2 linked regions of the Vallitalea guaymasensis genome follow. The main gene of each other region encodes a partner of the protein of the gene in region 2 in a complex. Links are inferred from orthologs where the notes say so. Each region holds a gene or a part of one and is shown on either strand. Other genes may lie near its edges.

Region 1 (9,548 bases), 2.4 Mb from region 2 along the record:
GCCTGGTCAGCTATAGCTCTTGTTATAGCTTGTCTGATCCACCATGTCGCATAAGTACTAAATTTATAACCTTTTCTATAATCAAATTTCTCAACAGCTTTTATAAGTCCAAGATTACCTTCTTGAATAAGATCAAGGAATAACATACCACGTCCAACATAACGTTTAGCAATACTTACAACCAGCCTTAAGTTAGCTTCAGCTAATTTTTTCTTAGCTTCTTGGTCTCCATTTTCCATTCTCATGGCCAAGTCTACTTCTTCTTCTGCTGATAATAATGGTACCTTACCGATTTCTTTTAGATACATTCTTACAGGGTCATCAATATTAAGTCCCTCAGGTAAAGATAAATCCAATTCTTTGACTGGTTCATCATCCTCTTCGATTAATCCTAATACATCAATACCTGCTTTTTCTAAGATATCATATACTATTTCAATTTTATCAGCATCATTCACTAATTCTCCAAAATGGGCTTCTATCTCTTTATATTCAAGAACATTCTTCTTTTTTTTGGCCAAATCAATTAAGGCTTTCATTTTTTCCTCAAACTTACTTAAATTTCCTTCATTCGCCATAACGCAGGATCCATCCTTTCCTTGTGTTTACTAGTCTAACCATCCTTAAGAGAAATATGCAATCCTTGTAATTCTCTTTTTGCTAAAATAAGTTTTTGTAATTCACTTGTGTTATTGATAATACGGGAATTAGCATCAATATTAGCAGCTTTTATTAGTTTGACATTTTCATTTACTATTTTTTCTAATTGCAACTTATTCTCAAACAATATCTTCTTATTGAAGATTCCAGCCACTTTTTTTTGTTCTTCTAATTCCATAAACTTATTAATAATAACTGCATATTCTACTTTTTTGCTATTTTCATAGGCTTCGTAAACTTCCTTGGCAACCTTTCTATAAAACTCATCAAGAAACTCTGTCACCTTTAAATATTTTTTTACTATTTTATAGATATCATAATTATTAGCAACTAATGTTAATATACTCTTTTGTGCCAATATTATACCATCTTCTGAATTCTTGTTTTTTTGGCTATTTATTTTTTTAATTTCTTGCCTAGAAGATACAATCCCCGTATTTTTACCAGTCTCTACAACTAATTTTTCTAATAGTTGTTTTTTGGTATTATATTTTTTGGCTATTGCTTCTAGATAATTATCTCTTTCTATTTCACTATCTAATTCTAAAAGTTTTGTAGCAACTTGTTTATGAAACTTTGTTCTGTTATCCGGGTCTTCTAAATTGAATTTATTCCCTAATTCTTCAATTTCAAACATAAAGCCTGATGTAGCATTATTAATTAAATCTATAAATGCTTCACTTCCCTTATTTTTTATGAATTCATCAGGATCTTTATAATCTTTTATTCTCAGTACCCTTACTGATAACCCTTTTGATTTTAGTATTGGAATAGCTCGAAGTGCAGCTTTTATTCCAGCAGTATCACTATCATAGGATATTACAACATTATCTGTATACCTCTTAATCAATGCAGCTTGTTCAATAGTAAACGCCGTTCCCAAGGAAGCTACTACATTAGTGATACCAGCTTGATATAATGAAATAACATCCATATATCCTTCAACAATAATGATATTTTCTTTCCTGGAAGAACGAGCTAAATTAAGACCATATAGATTACGTCTTTTATCAAACAACTTTGTTTCGGGAGAATTAAGATATTTTGGATTGAAGTCACCTAATACACGACCTCCGAACCCTATAATTCTATTATGTACATCAAATATAGGAAACATAACACGATTCCAAAAACGATCAAAATATTCTCCTGGAGATTTTTTCTCTGGAATAACCAAACCTGATTCATTAAGCACTCTTTCATCATATTTTTCACTAAGATATCTATATAAATCATTTCTATAAATATTAGAATAACCTAATCCAAATTTTTTAAGTGTTTCTTCACTGATTCCTCTTTTTTGCAGGTATTCCAAAGCATGTTTACCTTTTTCGGATTTTAATTGATAGTAAAAATATCTAGCAGCTGTTTTATTAACCTCTACTAGTTGATGTTTAAAATCCATCCGTTTCTTAACTTCATCAGAAACTTCCACTGTTGGTAAAGTAATATGAACTCTATCAGCTAAAAATTTTACAGCTTCTACAAATGAAAAATTCTCATATTCCATGACAAATGTATAAACATTGCCTCCAACGCCGCAGCCAAAACAATAATACATCTGTTTATCACTGCTAACAGAAAATGATGGAGTCTTTTCATTATGAAACGGACATAACCCAAAAAAGGTACTACCCTTTTTATTTAATTGTACATACGATGATATGACATCTACAATATCATTTTGTATTCTTATTTCTTCAATTAATTCTTCTGGATAATACATATAGAATTAAAACTCCATTTCCTTAATTGTAATATCTTATTAATATTGTATTGTATTTTGCACACCCTATTATTTTTCGACATACTTTTTAAGATTCCTTTAATTAATTTTATTTTTGTTAAAAATGTTTAATTATTTGCAAATTTTTATTGAATCATTGACAAACTACACAAAGCTACATTTCTTTCCAAGAAGCAGGTATAAATAACTTTGAGAAGATGTTAATAGAATATCTATCCGTCATTCCAGCTATATAATCACATACAACTCTTTCAATAGGTTCATTATTAATATCAATCATATCTTGATACTCCATAGGTAACAGTTCCTTATTGATTATAAAATATTCATATAACTGTCTTAACATATTATGGGCTTTCAATTCATGCTCTTTTGCTTTTGAACCCACGTATACATTTTCAAACATAAATTTTCGTAGACTGTTCATTGACTTTTCCATGTCTTTACTCATAATAATATCATTTTTGTTCATACTATTTTTCACAATATCATGTATCATATTATTGATTCTAGCTCTAGACGTTGCTCCTAGAACCTTAGTATATTCTGATGGCAGATCCTTTTCAGATAGAATTCTAGCTCTTATAGCATCATCAATATCATGATTTATATACGCTATCTTATCTGACAACCTTACTACCTTGCCTTCTAGAGTACTTGGCTTCCCTACTGTTGGATGATTAATTATTCCATCCCTTACTTCCCATGTTAGATTGAGTCCTTTACCTTTGCGTTCTAATTTCTCTACAACTCTGATACTCTGTTCATTGTGTTTAAACCCATAGATACACACTTTGTTCAAGGCAAATTCTCCAGCATGTCCAAAAGGTGTATGACCAAGATCATGTCCCAATGCAATTGCTTCTGTGAGATCTTCATTAAGTCTAAGTGCCCTTGCTATAGTCCTTGAGATTTGGGCTACTTCCAAAGTATGGGTCAATCTGGTTCTATAATGATCTCCCTCTGGGGATATAAAAACTTGAGTTTTATGTTTTAACCTTCTGAATGCTTTTGAATGTATTATTCTATCTCTATCTCTTTGAAATTCCGTTCTAATATCACATGGTTCTTCTTTTATTTCTCTCCCTCGAGTATTTTTACTCTTCATTGCGTATTTATCTAAAATAATGTCTTCCCGCTTTTCTTGTTCAATTCTTAGACAATCTATATAAAACGCCCCCTTCTTTTGTATAACGTATATTATAATTAAGTCTCTAAAAAATCATTATAATTATTATATACTGCATTTTTTATTAAAATCCTCTTATTTATGTGTTTTTTCTTTTTGGTACAATTTTGTAGCACATACAGCAAATTAGGCTGTCTCATAATATCTTTTATGCCAATATCCAAAAGATAAACATAAAATGCATATTATGAAACAGCCTATTTTTATAACATTGTTCTCTTTTTATATAAACATACTTCCGATTTGATATACAATCATTGCCACTATCCAAGCTACTACCAATTGATATACAAACGAGAATATTGTCCATTTCCAGCTATTGGTTTCCTTCTTTATTACACCTAATGTAGCAACACATGGTGTATACAACAATGAGAAAACCATAAATGAATATGCACTAAGACTAGTAAAACCAGCTGCTATCAACTTAGTTGACATCTGCAACATGTTACCATCAGAGGCTACATCTCCTAGCCCATAAATAACCGTCATAGTACTCACAACAATCTCTTTGCCCATTATTCCTGCAATCAATGATAAAGCCCCTTGCCAATTACCAAATCCCAAAGGTTTGAACACTGGTGCAATAACTTGTCCAATAGACGCTCCCATACTTGTTGTTATATCCGTCTTTCCTGATAAATTGAATTCTAGTAAAAACCATATTACTATGGACGCAACAAATATTATTGTTCCAGCCTTAATTATATATCCTTTTACCTTTTCCCATACAAATATGAGAATAGTACCTGGCGAAGGTTTCTTATAAGCTGGCAGTTCTAATATTAATGGAGCAGTTTCTCCTTTTGATAGGGTTTTCTTGAATATTAAAGCAATCAATACCGCTACTACTACACCAAGTAAATATAATGAAAATGCAATTAATATTTCATTTCCTGGGAAAAATATATTCGAAAATAATATATAAATGGGTAATCTTGCACTACAAGACATAAAAGGTGTTATCAGTATAGTTGTCAATCTATCTCTTTCATCTTCTAGCGTCCTAGCTGTCATAATTGCAGGAACTGAACATCCAAAACCAAGAATCATTGGTATGAATGCCTTTCCACTAAGTCCTAATTTTCTCATGAATTTATCCATTATTAAGGCAACTCTTGACATATATCCACTATCCTCTAATATGGATATGGCTAAAAACAGACAAGCAATGTTAGGAAGGAAGATAAGTATTCCCCCTACTCCTCCTATAATACCATCAACTATTAGTGATATTAACCAGTCTGCTGCATCTATGGATGTCAATAAACTCGTAATCACGTTACTAAAGCCTTGGAATCCTATATTAAGCAATTCAGCTAAAAAGTTTCCTACTTTAAATGTGAAAGCGAACACAAGTAACATCATAGAAATGAAAATAGGAAGTCCCGCCCATTTATTAGTAACAATTTTATCAACTCTATCAGAAAATGTCTCATCTTCTTCATAAGGGTTAGTCAAAATATTATTAATGAAATCAGTAATATAATCATATTTCCTTTTTGCAATCTCTTCTTCATAATTAAATTCATTCTTTATATTTAGCTTATTGCATATTTCCCTGTCATCCTCAACAACTTTCAATCCATACCATCTTACAGTATTATGGTCAATGTCTTGTCCTGATAGTTTTTTCTCTACTTTATCTATATCTTCTTCAATCTTATTACCATAATCTAATTTAATTGGTTCATAATCTTTTTTATTACCAGCTGTATGGATAATCATTTTCAATAAATCATCTAGACCTGTCTTTTTAGTAGCTACAACTTCTACAACAGGTACATTCAGCTGTTTAGATAATTTGGAGATATCAATTATAAATCCCCTGTTTCTAGCAACATCCATCATATTAAGAGCTATGATAACTGGCTTACCAAGTTCTATCAATTGAAGAGTTAAATATAGATTTCTCTCTAGATTAGAGGCATCAACAATATTTATAACTACATCTGGATCATTTTCCAATATATATTCTCTTGTAAGGATTTCTTCCATTGTATAAGGAGATATGCTATATATCCCAGGTAAATCAACAAGTGTTATCTTATTGTCATCATATGTAATTGTTCCTTCTTTTTTTTCTACAGTAACTCCAGGCCAATTTCCTACTTTGTGCTTAGCCCCTGTATATGCGTTAAACAATGTAGTTTTCCCACAGTTAGGATTTCCTACAAAAGCAACTCTTATATTACCATTCATTGTCATATCCCTTTCTGTAAACATACAAAAAGACACTTATAAAAGTATCTTTATAGACTATCAAGTTATCTTTCACTAACTCATTTTATGGTAAGCTTTGCTTTATGATTCAATAATTCTAACAGGCATTACCAACAGCTTTTATATCATAAGCTTCATGTTCACTAGGTTGAACATGTATCTTTTCTGCAACTGTTTTACCAATTACAACTCTTGAACCTCTAATATTAAGAATAAAAGAACCGCCTGTATTATTAGATAGAACCTTTATTCTAGTTCCTTTAGTCAATCCCATGTCTTGTAGACGTTTTTTCATTCTTTGTTCTTGCACAATATCATTTACAATAAACATTTGTTTATTCTCAGCCTTATCTAATGTCATATAATCAACTCCATCTAGTGATAATGATTATCACTTGTATCAATTATATCTTACATATACTCAAAAGTCAATATAAATAATAAATAGATATCTACCAAAAATCTAGAACAAAACTGCTAGAAAAGAAATAATAAAACCTAATAATCCTCCTAGTAAAGTTATGGCATTGAGCTCTTTTCTGGCAATGGATAATATGATATCTTCCAGCATTTTGATATCAAACATGTTAAGCTGCTTTTCTATGATAGAACTTAATTTTACATCTTTTATCAGTTTAGTCATGTGCTTATTAACAAATGAATTATATTTGTCAAGAATAAAAGTATCTATGGCCTTCTTATCTTCATCTGTAACCTTAATATTAGTCAATATAACTCTATTAAACATGGTATCTACAATGTTTTCAATACTTTCAATAATGTCTTTGTCTCTCAGCATTTCTTCATAATTGTCATTAACCATATGGTTGATTTTATCTTCTAGACTATCATTTACCAAGTTATTAATGAATGAGTATAGATCAGTATCTTTCAAGTCAATAGCACTGGTAATATCTAATTTCGAAAGATTTTTTGGTATGTAATAAGCTAACCATGCAATCAAACTCTCTCTTTTATCATTAGATAAAATCTCTTTTAAAGGTCTATTAGTTACTTCATCTATTTTTTCTATTACAAATGTATATATTTCATCTTTTACTTCTTGTTCTTGCAGTTTTTCTTTTGATTTTTCCGCTATGGTTTGATAAATGCTCTCTCCATTAACAAACATAGCACCTAAAGCTCCAACTTTTTCTTTTATAGTTGCATCAATCAGACCTACTACTCTTTCTTTCAACTTTTCATTTTCAAATATTTTCAAGTCACTTGTTAATGTATCAATATAATCAATGAAGAATTTTTTTACATTATTAATCATCTCTTCATCAATTATCTCATTGATAGTGGCCTCTTCCTTGATTATGCCAGATAAGAAATCAGTTAACATTACCCTGGTCTTTTGATTGTATAAGAAATCTTCATATTTATGATTAAGCTCTTCTTCACTTACTATATCTGTCAATTTCACTTTTTTTAGACTTGTACTTACTTTTTCACTTATTGCCTTTTGCAATTGTTCTTTGGTGCTTTTATCTTGTATAAGTTCATATAATCTTCTAACCAAGATATCCTTCAACTTATCAATTACTGGTTTATTATCATTAGATGATAGTAATTGTTCTAAATCAATATTTCCTTCTTGATTATATAAGTTATGGTTTACTAAACTAAGCACATGATTTTTTGTTGAATCTTCTAGTAGTTCGTTTACAATAATTTTATCTGTCAATAAATAATCTTGAATAACCTCACCAATGGATTTAGCTACTCTTTCTCTCTCTTTTGGTATTAATCCTGGTGTAAAGGGCAGTCTGATACCCATGACCCTTTTTTCAGTGTAAGGTCTAAACAACATCTTGATTGCAAGCCAATTAGTAGAATACCCTATTCCTGCACCTATAATAGGGGCAACTATTAATTTCATATCCATAGAAACACACCTTCATTCTTAATTCTATAATATAACAAAAAACCGTCAGTCAAACTGACGGCTTTTTAACGGAATATAGATTCCTATTTATTAATTATTTAAAGCAGCTTGAGCCGCAGCTAAACGAGCGATAGGTACTCTAAATGGTGAACAAGATACATAGTTTAATCCTACTTTATGACAGAATTCAATTGAAGCAGGGTCTCCACCATGTTCTCCACAGATTCCTAATTTAATATCAGGTCTTGTAGCTTTACCTTTTTCAGCTGCCATCTTAACTAATTGACCAACGCCAGTTTGATCTAATCTAGCAAATGGATCTGATTCAAATACTCCCTTATTGTAGTAATCTTCTAAGAAAGCACCAGCATCATCACGAGAGAATCCAAATGTCATTTGAGTTAAGTCATTTGTACCAAATGAGAAGAATTCAGCTTCTTTTGCAATTGCATCAGCAGTTAATGCAGCACGTGGAATTTCAATCATAGTACCAACTTTGTATTCCATCTCAACACCAGCTTCAGCTATTGCAGCGTCAACAGCTTTAACTACTACATCTTTAACATATGCTAATTCTTTGATTTCTCCAACTAATGGAATCATAATTTCAGGAACGATATCGTATCCTTGTTCTTTCTTAACTTCGATTGCTGCTTCAATAATAGCTGTTGCTTGCATTTCAGCTATTTCTGGATATGTTACAGCTAAACGACAACCTCTATGACCAAGCATTGGGTTGAATTCATGTAATGAATCAACAGTAGCTTTTAATTCTTCAAAAGTGATACCCATATCTTTTGCTAAAGCAACGATATCTTCTTCATCATGAGGTAAGAACTCATGTAGTGGTGGGTCAAGAAGACGTACAGTCATTGGCATTCCTTTTAATGCTTCGTACATACCTTTGAAGTCACCTTTTTGAATTGGTAATAATTCGCTAAGAGCAGCTTTTCTTTCTTCTACTTCTTTAGCAACAATCATTTTTCTCATTTTTGCAATTCTATCTTCTTCAAAGAACATATGCTCTGTACGGCAAAGTCCGATACCTTCAGCACCAAACTCAACAGCTTTCCTAGCATCTCTTGGAGTATCAGCATTAGTTCTTACTTTTAATGTTCTAATTTCGTCAGCCCAAGACATGAACTTCTCGAAATCACCTGAAATTTCAGGATCAACTGTTTTAATATCTGCAATGTAAATATTTCCTGTTGAACCGTCTAATGAGATATAATCTCCTTCTTTAACAGTTTGTCCAGCAACAGTAAATACTTTGTTTTCTTCATCAATAGCAATGTCTCCACAACCAGATACACAACAAGTACCCATTCCACGAGCTACAACGGCTGCGTGTGATGTCATACCTCCACGTACTGTTAAGATACCTTCTGAAGCGTACATACCTTCGATATCTTCTGGTGAAGTCTCTAATCTAACTAATATAACTCTTTCGTTTCTCTTAGCAGCTTCAGCAGCATCTTCTGCAGTAAAGTATACCTTACCAGCAGCAGCTCCTGGAGATGCAGGTAAACCTTTAGCTACTACAGTTCCAGCTTTTAATGCAGCAACGTCAAAGTTAGGGTGAAGTAATTGATCAAGTTGTTTTGGCTCAACTTTCATTAAAGCTTCTTTTGAAGTTAATAATCCTTCTTCTACTAGATCAACAGCTATTTTTAATGCAGCAGCTGCTGTTCTTTTACCATTACGTGTTTGTAAGAAATATAATTTACCTTTTTCAATAGTAAACTCCATATCTTGCATATCTTTGTAGTGGTTCTCTAAGTTAGAAGCGATTTCCATGAATTGTTTGTATACTTCTGGCATATCCTCTTCAAGTCTTG
Region 2 (9,562 bases):
TGCTATAGAAATCCTAAAAGATACAATTGATGAATACTTAGAGGAAGGTGAGAAAAAATGAAAGTAATACTATTAGAAGATGTTAAGAAGGTAGGTAAAAAAGGAGATCTAGTTAATACAAGTGATGGTTATGCTAGAAACTTCCTATTTCCTAAAAAATTAGCAGTTGAAGCTACTAAGTCTTCTATTAATGATATGAAATTAAAGAAACAATCTGAAATGAGAAGACAGGAAGAATTACTTGAACAGGCTAAAGAATTGGCAAAAGAGATTAAAGGTAGTGAAGTAACAATAAAAATCAAAGCTGGAGATGGAGGTAGAATCTTTGGTTCAGTGTCAACGAAGGAAATTACAAAAGCTGCAAAAGAACAATTAGGTTTTGACATTGATAAGAAGAAGATGCAACTTAAAGAACCAATAAAATCTCTAGGAACTCATATCATACCAATAAAATTAAACGCAAAAGTTAAGACTGAGTTAAAAGTAAAAGTTCAAGAGTTATAAAACCTAAGTAAAATTAATACAAGACCCTTATAGGGTCTTGATGTTTCATTACCAAAAACATATATAGATGTAATTAATGTTTACTAAAGTAATTTTTATATTAGTAATAAATACAAGTTTATTAATGATAACTAGGCTGTTATAATTAACTTAAGTAATATATATATTAGACTTATACACCCATTTTAATAAGGTTTAATTTATATATTTAAACTATGTATATATATACGTAGTATGGACTAATAGTTTGGAGGGGATTGTGGTGGACGCAGAAATAAAAGGATTACCACCATATAGCTTAGAGGCTGAGCAATCGGTTATTGGTTCAATGATACTGGATAGAGAAGCAATAGCTACAGGTTCAGAATCCTTGATGCCTGATGATTTTTATCAACCTGATCTAAAAGTGATTTTTGAAGCGATTATTGATTTATATAATAAAAATAAAGCAGTTGACTTGGTTACACTTGAAAACAAATTAAAAGATGAAGGTGTTCTAGATCAGATAGGTGGAATTAATTATTTATCTAAATTAGCTGTAGCTGTTCCAACATCTGCTCATATCAAGAATTATGCTCAGATTGTTAAGGAGAAGGCTGTTCTTAGAAAATTAATTAAAACCAGCAGAGAGATAATTGATGAAAGCTATGATGGGAAAAATAAATTAGAAGATGTTCTTAATGGTGCAGAAGAAAAAATCTTCAATATTATGCAAGATAGACGTACAGAAGAGTTTTCTTCTATTAAAGATTTAGTGGTGCCTACTCTAAATAAAATAGAGACTATACATAAAAATCAAGGTAAGGTCACAGGTATACCTACCGGATTTATTGATCTTGATTATAAAACCGCTGGATTACAGCCTTCAGATTTGGTTTTGATTGCTGCAAGACCTTCTATGGGAAAAACTGCTATTGCCCTTAATATGGCACAACACGCAGCCATTAAAGAAAATGCTGCAACAGCTATATTTAGCCTGGAGATGTCAAAAGAACAGCTTGTCAATCGTCTATTATGTTCTGAAGCTATGGTGGATGCACAAAAGGTTAGAACTGGCGATTTGGAAGATGAAGACTGGGCAAAAATAGCAAGTGGTTCAAGTGTTCTATCTAATGCTCCAATATACATAGATGATACGCCAGGTATTACTGTTTCAGAGATGAAAGCTAAATGTAGAAAATTAAAACTGGAAAAAGGACTTGATCTAATACTGATTGACTATCTACAGCTAATGAGTGGTAATGGTAAAACAGAATCAAGACAACAGGAGATATCTGAAATATCACGTTCGTTAAAAGCCCTTGCCAGGGAAATGGAAGCACCTGTTGTAGCATTATCCCAGCTAAGCCGTGCTTGTGAATCTAGAGCTGACCATAGACCTATGTTATCGGATTTAAGAGAGTCAGGAGCTATTGAGCAGGATGCTGACGTAGTTATGTTCTTGTATAGAGATGAATACTATAATCCTGAATCAGAAGCTAAGAATCAAGGTGAATTGATAATAGCTAAACAACGTAATGGCCCAACTGGAACTATTCATCTGGTATGGATGGGACAATACACTAAGTTTGCTAGTATGGAAAATAAAAATTACTAATTATAAATAAAAAGTTGTAGATATTTATCATCTACAGCTTTTTTGTCTGTTGTACTAATCATTGTAATTTTAATATATCTATAGGATTATCTATCCTTTTATTGAACCAGCTATTCCTTCTACAAAATATTTTTGTAATACTACGAAGACTATTATTATTGGTATCAATGAAATAGTACCTCCGGCAGCTATACCAGTCCAATCTACAACATATTCACCTTTAAAAGCATAAAGACCTACCGCTAATGTACGAAGTCCTTCTTTACTTAATGTTAAAACAAGTGGTAATAAGAATGAATTCCATGTCCAGATAAACTGCATAATTACTACACTACCAATAATTGGTTTAGATAAAGGAAGCATAATATTAATAAAGATCCTAAGGAATCCACATCCATCCATAATAGCTGCTTCTTCTAATTCTTTTGGTATTTCTTTGAAGAATCCAGCAAAAAGTAGAATGAATATTATGTGGGAGCCTCCTGACTCAGCTAATATTAGACCTAATCTTGTGTTCATAAGACCTAAAGCTTTGATGGCTTGGTATATTGGTATAATAGTGAATCCAAGAGGGATAACCATGCTTGCTAGAAAGATGAGTAAAACTGCTTTCTTACCCTTGAATTCATATCGTCCCATTACATATCCCATCATGGCACTTAGTATCAATACTAATAAAACAGTACTAACTGTTACAATGATAGAGTTAAGGAAGTAGGCTTCAAAATTAGCGTTATTCCATGCTCTAATGAAATTATCAAAATTAAAGTTTTTTGGTATCAGGTTCAATCCTTGTGAAAATATTTCATCTTGTGTCTTGAAAGATGCACTTACCATCCAGATAAAAGGATAAATCCATACAAAAGAAACCAATATCAATATTAAATGTGTTAAACCTATTTTTTTGTTTTTTATTTTAGTTCGTTTCAATTTTATTCACCACCAGTTATTAGTTTTGTGTTAATGAGCTTTTTTGTTTGATTTTCTTTTTGAAATAGTTTGCAGTAAAACCTACAATAATTATTGTTATTCCAAAGAAAATACCTGCTGCTGAAGCATATCCGATTCTTGGAAGACCCATTTCACTTGAGAACGCATATCTATAGATATAAGTGGATACAACGTCTGTAGAAAAGAAAGGACCACCATTAGTCATTGTTTTGACTATATCAAATACTTTTAGGGAACCTACTATGTTAAGTAAAGCAATAACTGCTCCAATAGGTATAATTAATGGGAAAGTAATATGTCTGAATATTTGTCTGGAGTTACATCCATCTACTTTAGCAGCTTCATATAATTCTGATGGTATACTTTGTAAGGCAGCCAGCCAGTAAATCATATTTATACCAAGATTTTTCCATCCAGATATAAGAATAACGGAACCCATAGCGTATTTTGGGTCACCTAACCAGTTGATTGGGTTCTTTATTAAACCTATGGACATTAATAATGAGTTAACAGGACCATCTGCACCTAAGATAAAAATCATGATGATACCTACAATAGATGCGGTTGTTACAACTGGTAAAAAGAACAATGTACGGTATACTTTTGCAAATTTTAATAGTTTATTATTTAAAACAACAGCCAATAATAATCCAATTACTAGATGAATTGGAACAACACCAAACATGAATTTGAAACTATTCCAGTAGGCAGACCAAAAATAAGGGTCTTTGGCTACTTCAATGAAGTTTTTTAATCCAACAAATTCTTTGGTTACACTTAATCCTGACCAATTCATAGTGGCGTAATAGAAACTTGAAAATATTGGCCATGCAGTGAATATGAGATATAATATTATAGTTGGAAGCATGAATATCCAACACCATTTTACATTTTTTTTATCTTTAATAGAAAATATATTTTTCCTACTATCTACTTGCTGCATTATGTTCTCTCCTTTTTGATAATATAAATGCTGCAACTATTAGGTCGCAGCATTTTATAAGCATTAATTAATAATTAGTCATTGGGTCCCAATCAAATTTGAAGTCATCCTTAGTAATATTGGCTCCTTTTTCGTTAGCTGCTTTTAATGCTCTATCAAATTCTTTATTAACTTTTTCTGCTAATACTTTTAGACTACCTTCTATATCGCTGATTGCTCCTGCTACTGTACCTTGTAATAAATCTCCAACCGCTGGGCTTACATCGTTATATTGTAAGAAGAATTGTGATGTTGCAGGGTTTTCAGTTTTTGGATTTGGAGCTACTGTTGCTGTTGATGTTGCAGCCTCATAATAATCTTTTAATAATGGGTTTGTTAAATACTCATCATTGACACCTTTAACAAGAGAGAAGAATACTCCATCTGAAACACAATCTTTTTGATAGTTATAATCTTTGGAATATAGTGCTTCTAATAATTTTGCTGCTTCTTCTGGATGTTCAGATGTAGCTGATATACCCATCCATGCATTTGCTGTAGCCATTGCGACTGAACCTTGTCTACCATTATCAGAAATTACTTGTGATGCAATACCTAGATCCAAATCAGGGTTGTTAGCATTCCAAACACCAATACACCAAACACCTTGAATGATAAAACCAGCTTCTCCTGCACCAAATAACGCTCTAGCTTCAGGAGCTCTTATGCTCATTGTACTTGGATGATAACTTCCATCTTCAGCCATACCTTTAAATAATTCAAAAGTCTCTACCATAGCTTTATCAGCATAGCTTGATTCGCCAGTCAATAAGCTGACAGGTGAGAATTCTGACATTCCGCTACCACCTAGAGCAGAAAAGTCATGAGCAGCTGTTTTCCATCTGTTTACTTGTTGTCCACCTTCAATTATTCCATAGAATTCGCCATTACCTGCTTCAGTGATTTTCTTAGCATATTCTCTTAATTCAGAGAAAGTTTTTGGAGGTTGTTCTGGATCTAAACCAGCTTCTTTGAACAAATCTTTATTGTAGAATATGATTGAATTAGGTAATTGAAGTACTTCTGGAATGGAATATACTTTTCCATCTATTACGTTAACGCCTTCTTTAAATACCCCATCTACAAATGTATCTTTGAAATTATCACTTACTAGACCTTCTAATGGTTGGAACCAACCCTCTTTTACAACGGAACCTAAATCCATGCCACCTGGAAGTGGGAATAGATCAGGAGCATCTCCAGAGTTGATTGCTGATAAAATAGTGTTTTTATACTGATCCATTGTAAGGCAAGTATATTCAATATTAATATTAGGATTATTCTTTTTATATTCTTCAAAAAATGCTTCTTTTTGAGCTTTTGAGCTGTCACTCCAATCCATAACTTTTAAAGTTATTTTCTTATCAGTGTTAGTGGAATCTTTATCACCTGGTTTTTCATTGTTCTCTGAGTTTTTAGAACCACAACCAGCTAATGTGACAATCATCATTGCTACTAATAAAATTGAAAGTATTTTTTTCATTTCTGTTCCTCCCATATGATTTATATATTTTTAGTCTTGTGCTTTTAAAGATGATTTATAACTGAGAATAATTTTTTTATGTATATAATCTTTTCTAACTAATTACAAAATTATCATCTTTACAAGCGATGCTACCTTGTAGTAATATAATGATATATTTTGTATCATATGTAAAGTTGATGTTTTATCAGCCCTTGTCCATTAATTTTCCATTTTGAAATCGTAGGTGAAGACATGTTATATATAACCGTATTATTTTTGGTTTTTGCTATTTTCGTGTTTGCCAAGAACCCTTTGAACATTACATCATATTTTCTGATAGGTAGTATTATAGGATGGAGTATGTCTTTATTGGGATTATTGCAATATCTAGCCAAATTGAACTTATCATATGTGATAGTCAAGTATTTCTTCTATGTTCCTTTTGGTGTATGGAATGATTTAGTCTATTCTGAAGTCAACATAATCAATGTGATAAGATTCATTAATATTGGTACATTATTATTTGTTGCATGTATGTATTTATACATGATCTATTTTATCTATGGATATAGGAAACCTAGATTAGCTTCATATATTCCATGTATTCTATTGGTTGTTCAATTAATATTGTATGATCCAGAGATTTATAGAGAACTTTATAAGATTACTTTGAGTCTAAACATTCTTGGTTATGATGCATTCAATTCCTTGTATAAATCATTTTACTCATTTACCAAGGTTTATAATTTGCTTATGTTAATCATACCATTGATATTTTTGATTATGGAATTTCTAAGAAGAAAGAACCTTCCTATTATAAGAGAATACTATTTCTTTAATCTAGTAGGGTTACTTTGCATCATTACTTTTCATTTAATCACTTTTTCATGGGCTCCAGCAATATTGGTGAGTATATATCAAAGAACCACTTATTTGATATATGAACAACCTAAAATGATACCTTCTTTTATTTATTATATCTATCCATATCTAAGTGTTTTCTGTTTCACTATTATGCTCTTTGCCACACTGAAATATAAGTCCTTGAAGAAAGTATATAGTTCAGAGCATCATAGTAAACATAAGATTTTGAAGAAGAATAATTTTGGTATCAGGGCATTAAGTCATTCCTTAAAGAATCAATTGTTGGCTATACAATTTGAGAGCGAGATATTGATTGATGAATTAAAGGATAATACTGATTTATTAGAAACTGCAAATACTATCAATAATATATCAAAGCAGACCATAGAGCGATTGAATGAAATGCATAAACGTATCCAGAGTCAAAGCATTATTCTTGAGCCCGCTTATATCAATGATTTTATTGATGACTTTGTTAATAATCAGGTTGCTAGTATGCCAAATGACATATTACTGAATTACAAACTGACCAGTTTGAATCCAAGAGCATTCATTGATGAAGAACATATTGGAGAGTGCTTGAATGTAATGATTAAGAATGCCATAGAAGCTATTGAAGCTGGTGATGATGCTAGTGGAATTATAAATATCCTAACAGAAGTTATTAATGATTGGGTAATAATATCAGTTCATGATAATGGTATTGGAATGGAAAAAGAAATACAAAGCAAGATCTTTGAGGCATTCTATACAACAAAGACAGGGGATAATAATTGGGGTATAGGACTTTCATATGTAAAACAGATTATTGATATCCATAATGGCAATACTGTTGTAGAGAGTTCTAAAAACAAAGGTACCACCATAAAGATTATGTTACCACTGATTATGTAAAGGTTGAAAAAAATTCAACCCATAATTTTAATTCATTTGATTTACAATTAAATTATAATCATTTACATGATTAATTTTAGAGGAGGAAAATAGATGGAGCAGGGTATTAAAGTATTAATTGTAGATGATATTCCTTCAGTATGTAAACGAATTAATAACATTTTGAAAAAAGATCCAGAAATAATTGAAATACATACAGCCCAAAATGGATATGAAGCGATCTTAAAAACTTCTTTACACAAGCCGGATGTTATTTTGATGGATATTCATATGGAAACCCATACTGCAGGTATTAAGGCTACTCATGAAATATTATTGCATTTTCCTAATATAAAAATTATTATGCTTACAGTTTATGAAGAAGACGAACTTATTTTCAGTGCTTTTCAAGCAGGTGTAGTTGATTATGTTTTAAAGGATGCAAAAGCAGATGTAATTCTTTCTGCTGTAAAAGATGCCTATAGAGATTCTTCTCCTATTAGACCCAATATCGCTAAAAAATTACGTGGTGAATTTAAAAGAATAAAAGGTAATGAAGAAAGTTTGCTTTTTTACATTAATATAGTTTCTACACTTACAAGTACTGAGTTAGAAACTCTCAAGTTGTTATGTGAGGGCAAATCAAGAAGTGAGATCTGCGATATAAGGTTTGTTGAAGAATCAACAGTCAAATCTCAAATAAGAAGTATACTAAGAAAGTTCAAATCAAAAGATACAAAGGAAGTTATCAACATAATTAATAAATTAAATATCTTTACAGTGCTGAATAATATATAGTTAAACAAAATTTTATCAAATAGTTCAATTCATTTTAATTATTCATTAAGCAACAATTCTATATTTTACAAATTTTCATTTACTGTTTTTTCCAAAAAAAGAATAAATAGTTAATTTATGACTATACTATATAATAAAATAAATTTTTAAGAGGTATAGAATATGAGTTTTATAAATAATGTAAATTTAGCTATGCAAAATGAAAATGCTAGTGAGTTGAATGAAGAAGAAGTTTTACTTAAAAATATTGAGATTACTAAAAGAGCTTTGGATACTGCCTATAGTAATTTTGATGTAGTTACTGACCCAGAATTAATCGATAGCTGCATATATGAGGTTAAAGCTATGCAATTAAAATATGAGTACCTGATAAACCAAGCTAAACAAATGAATATCATTGCTAAAATACGATGATTCTTGTGTAATGAATATAGTACATTTTTTTATTAAAATAAGAATATATAGGTATAGACAACATATAATATAATAAATGATAACTTGTTTACTCAATATATGTAAGATACCACGGATAAAATTAATAGATATTCATTTGGTAAAGGGGGTAGAAGGAAAACAATCAATTAATTATATGGATTTTTGTTTTATGTTTAATTATTATATTGTTTTCAATGCTTATGAAACCAGTTAAGAAAGTATTATTAGTTTTAATAAGAGGCTGCATCGGCTTAGGTGCAATATATGGCTTCAATTTTATACTAAAAGGCTTAGGACTATTTGTTGGGTTGAATATAGTAAATGGTTTTGTAGTAGGCATTTTAGGAGTCCCTGGATTTCTGTTATTATATTCCCTGGCATTGGTTGATAAGTTTTTATAATAATTATAGTCACTATGATTAAGTTAAAATATCATATGTGGCTTTTTTATTACCTTTATTTAATATGTTTATCATTATTCATATTAATAAGAATAAGAAACTAAAGTAATTAATTATGAATAGATAAAAATATAACAAAATTCAACAAAATATACGTAAATACCAAAAATATCTTTACATTTCTCTATAAATTTCATATAATATGTATTAAGGGGATGTTTTGAGGGGAAAATATATTTAATTTTAATTAATTTTATTTTAACACATCTATTATATCTTAAAAGTAAATTAGATTAATAATTTAGTTATATATTCAATATATAAATAGTTAATTTCTGTATGATTGTCGTGGATTCAGTTACAAATATCATTTTATAATAAAATTTAATAATAGTTTATTTGCAAGAAAGGAACAATAATATGATTCCTATAATGAAGTACGTTCTAGTTTGTATATTATTGATTTTCGTAATATATACGGACACAAAAAGTTATTCAGTTAAAAATTCGGTTATCCTATTCTTTGCAGCCGCTGGACTTATTGTCAATTGTGTTGAGTTAGGCGTTACAGGATTAGTTAATTGGTTAATGGGATTATCATTACCTATACTAGTCTTATTTGTGTTGTTTATCCTTAGAATGTTAGGTGCTGGTGATATTAAATTGATAGGAGTCATAGGTGGACTATTAGG

The links.
Region 1: the proteins of dnaB (region 2) and dnaG are in contact, whole or in part, in a crystal structure (PDB 2R6A), measured with the Geobacillus stearothermophilus proteins. The link is inferred for Vallitalea guaymasensis from one-to-one orthologs. Residues at the interface, in WP_033016901.1 of Geobacillus stearothermophilus: Ser13, Glu15, Ala16, Gln18, Glu91, Leu92, Asp94, Ala95, Val96, Pro97, Thr98, Ala99, Ala100, Asn101, Tyr104, Tyr105, Ile108; in WP_049624496.1 of Geobacillus stearothermophilus: Lys456, Leu457, Leu458, Pro459, Ala460, Asn463, Ala464, Leu467, Leu535, Leu536, Ile537, Ala538, Gln544, Glu545, Asp548, Tyr549, His552.

The regions. Positions count from the first base shown.
Region 1 is NZ_CP058561.1:165,387-174,934, forward strand. Bases 1-2,918 are described here. They hold dnaG (DNA primase), read right to left. Parts: upstream 2,387-2,918; coding sequence 614-2,386; downstream 1-613. Other genes in these bases: rpoD (RNA polymerase sigma factor RpoD), read right to left, coding at 1-578; HYG85_RS00760 (deoxyguanosinetriphosphate triphosphohydrolase), read right to left, coding at 2,562-2,918. Also shown: more of HYG85_RS00760, read right to left, coding at 2,919-3,575; feoB (ferrous iron transport protein B), read right to left, coding at 3,819-5,822; HYG85_RS00770 (FeoA family protein), read right to left, coding at 5,917-6,180; HYG85_RS00775 (DUF445 family protein), read right to left, coding at 6,283-7,710; ppdK (pyruvate, phosphate dikinase), read right to left, coding at 7,801-9,548. UniProt on the Escherichia coli protein: RNA polymerase that catalyzes the synthesis of short RNA molecules used as primers for DNA polymerase during DNA replication.
Region 2 is NZ_CP058561.1:2,607,374-2,616,935, forward strand. The notes cover bases 1-2,932. They hold dnaB (replicative DNA helicase), read left to right. Parts: upstream 1-763; coding sequence 764-2,101; downstream 2,102-2,932. Other genes in these bases: HYG85_RS11520 (DHH family phosphoesterase), read left to right, coding at 1-61; rplI (50S ribosomal protein L9), read left to right, coding at 58-504; HYG85_RS11535 (carbohydrate ABC transporter permease), read right to left, coding at 2,192-2,932. Outside these bases: more of HYG85_RS11535, read right to left, coding at 2,933-3,031; HYG85_RS11540 (carbohydrate ABC transporter permease), read right to left, coding at 3,051-3,995; HYG85_RS11545 (ABC transporter substrate-binding protein), read right to left, coding at 4,063-5,517; HYG85_RS11550 (sensor histidine kinase), read left to right, coding at 5,752-7,257; HYG85_RS11555 (response regulator transcription factor), read left to right, coding at 7,351-8,034; HYG85_RS11560 (YaaL family protein), read left to right, coding at 8,197-8,448; HYG85_RS24780 (pro-sigmaK processing inhibitor BofA family protein), read left to right, coding at 8,670-8,870; HYG85_RS11570 (A24 family peptidase), read left to right, coding at 9,291-9,562. UniProt on the Escherichia coli protein: The main replicative DNA helicase, it participates in initiation and elongation during chromosome replication. Travels ahead of the DNA replisome, separating dsDNA into templates for DNA synthesis.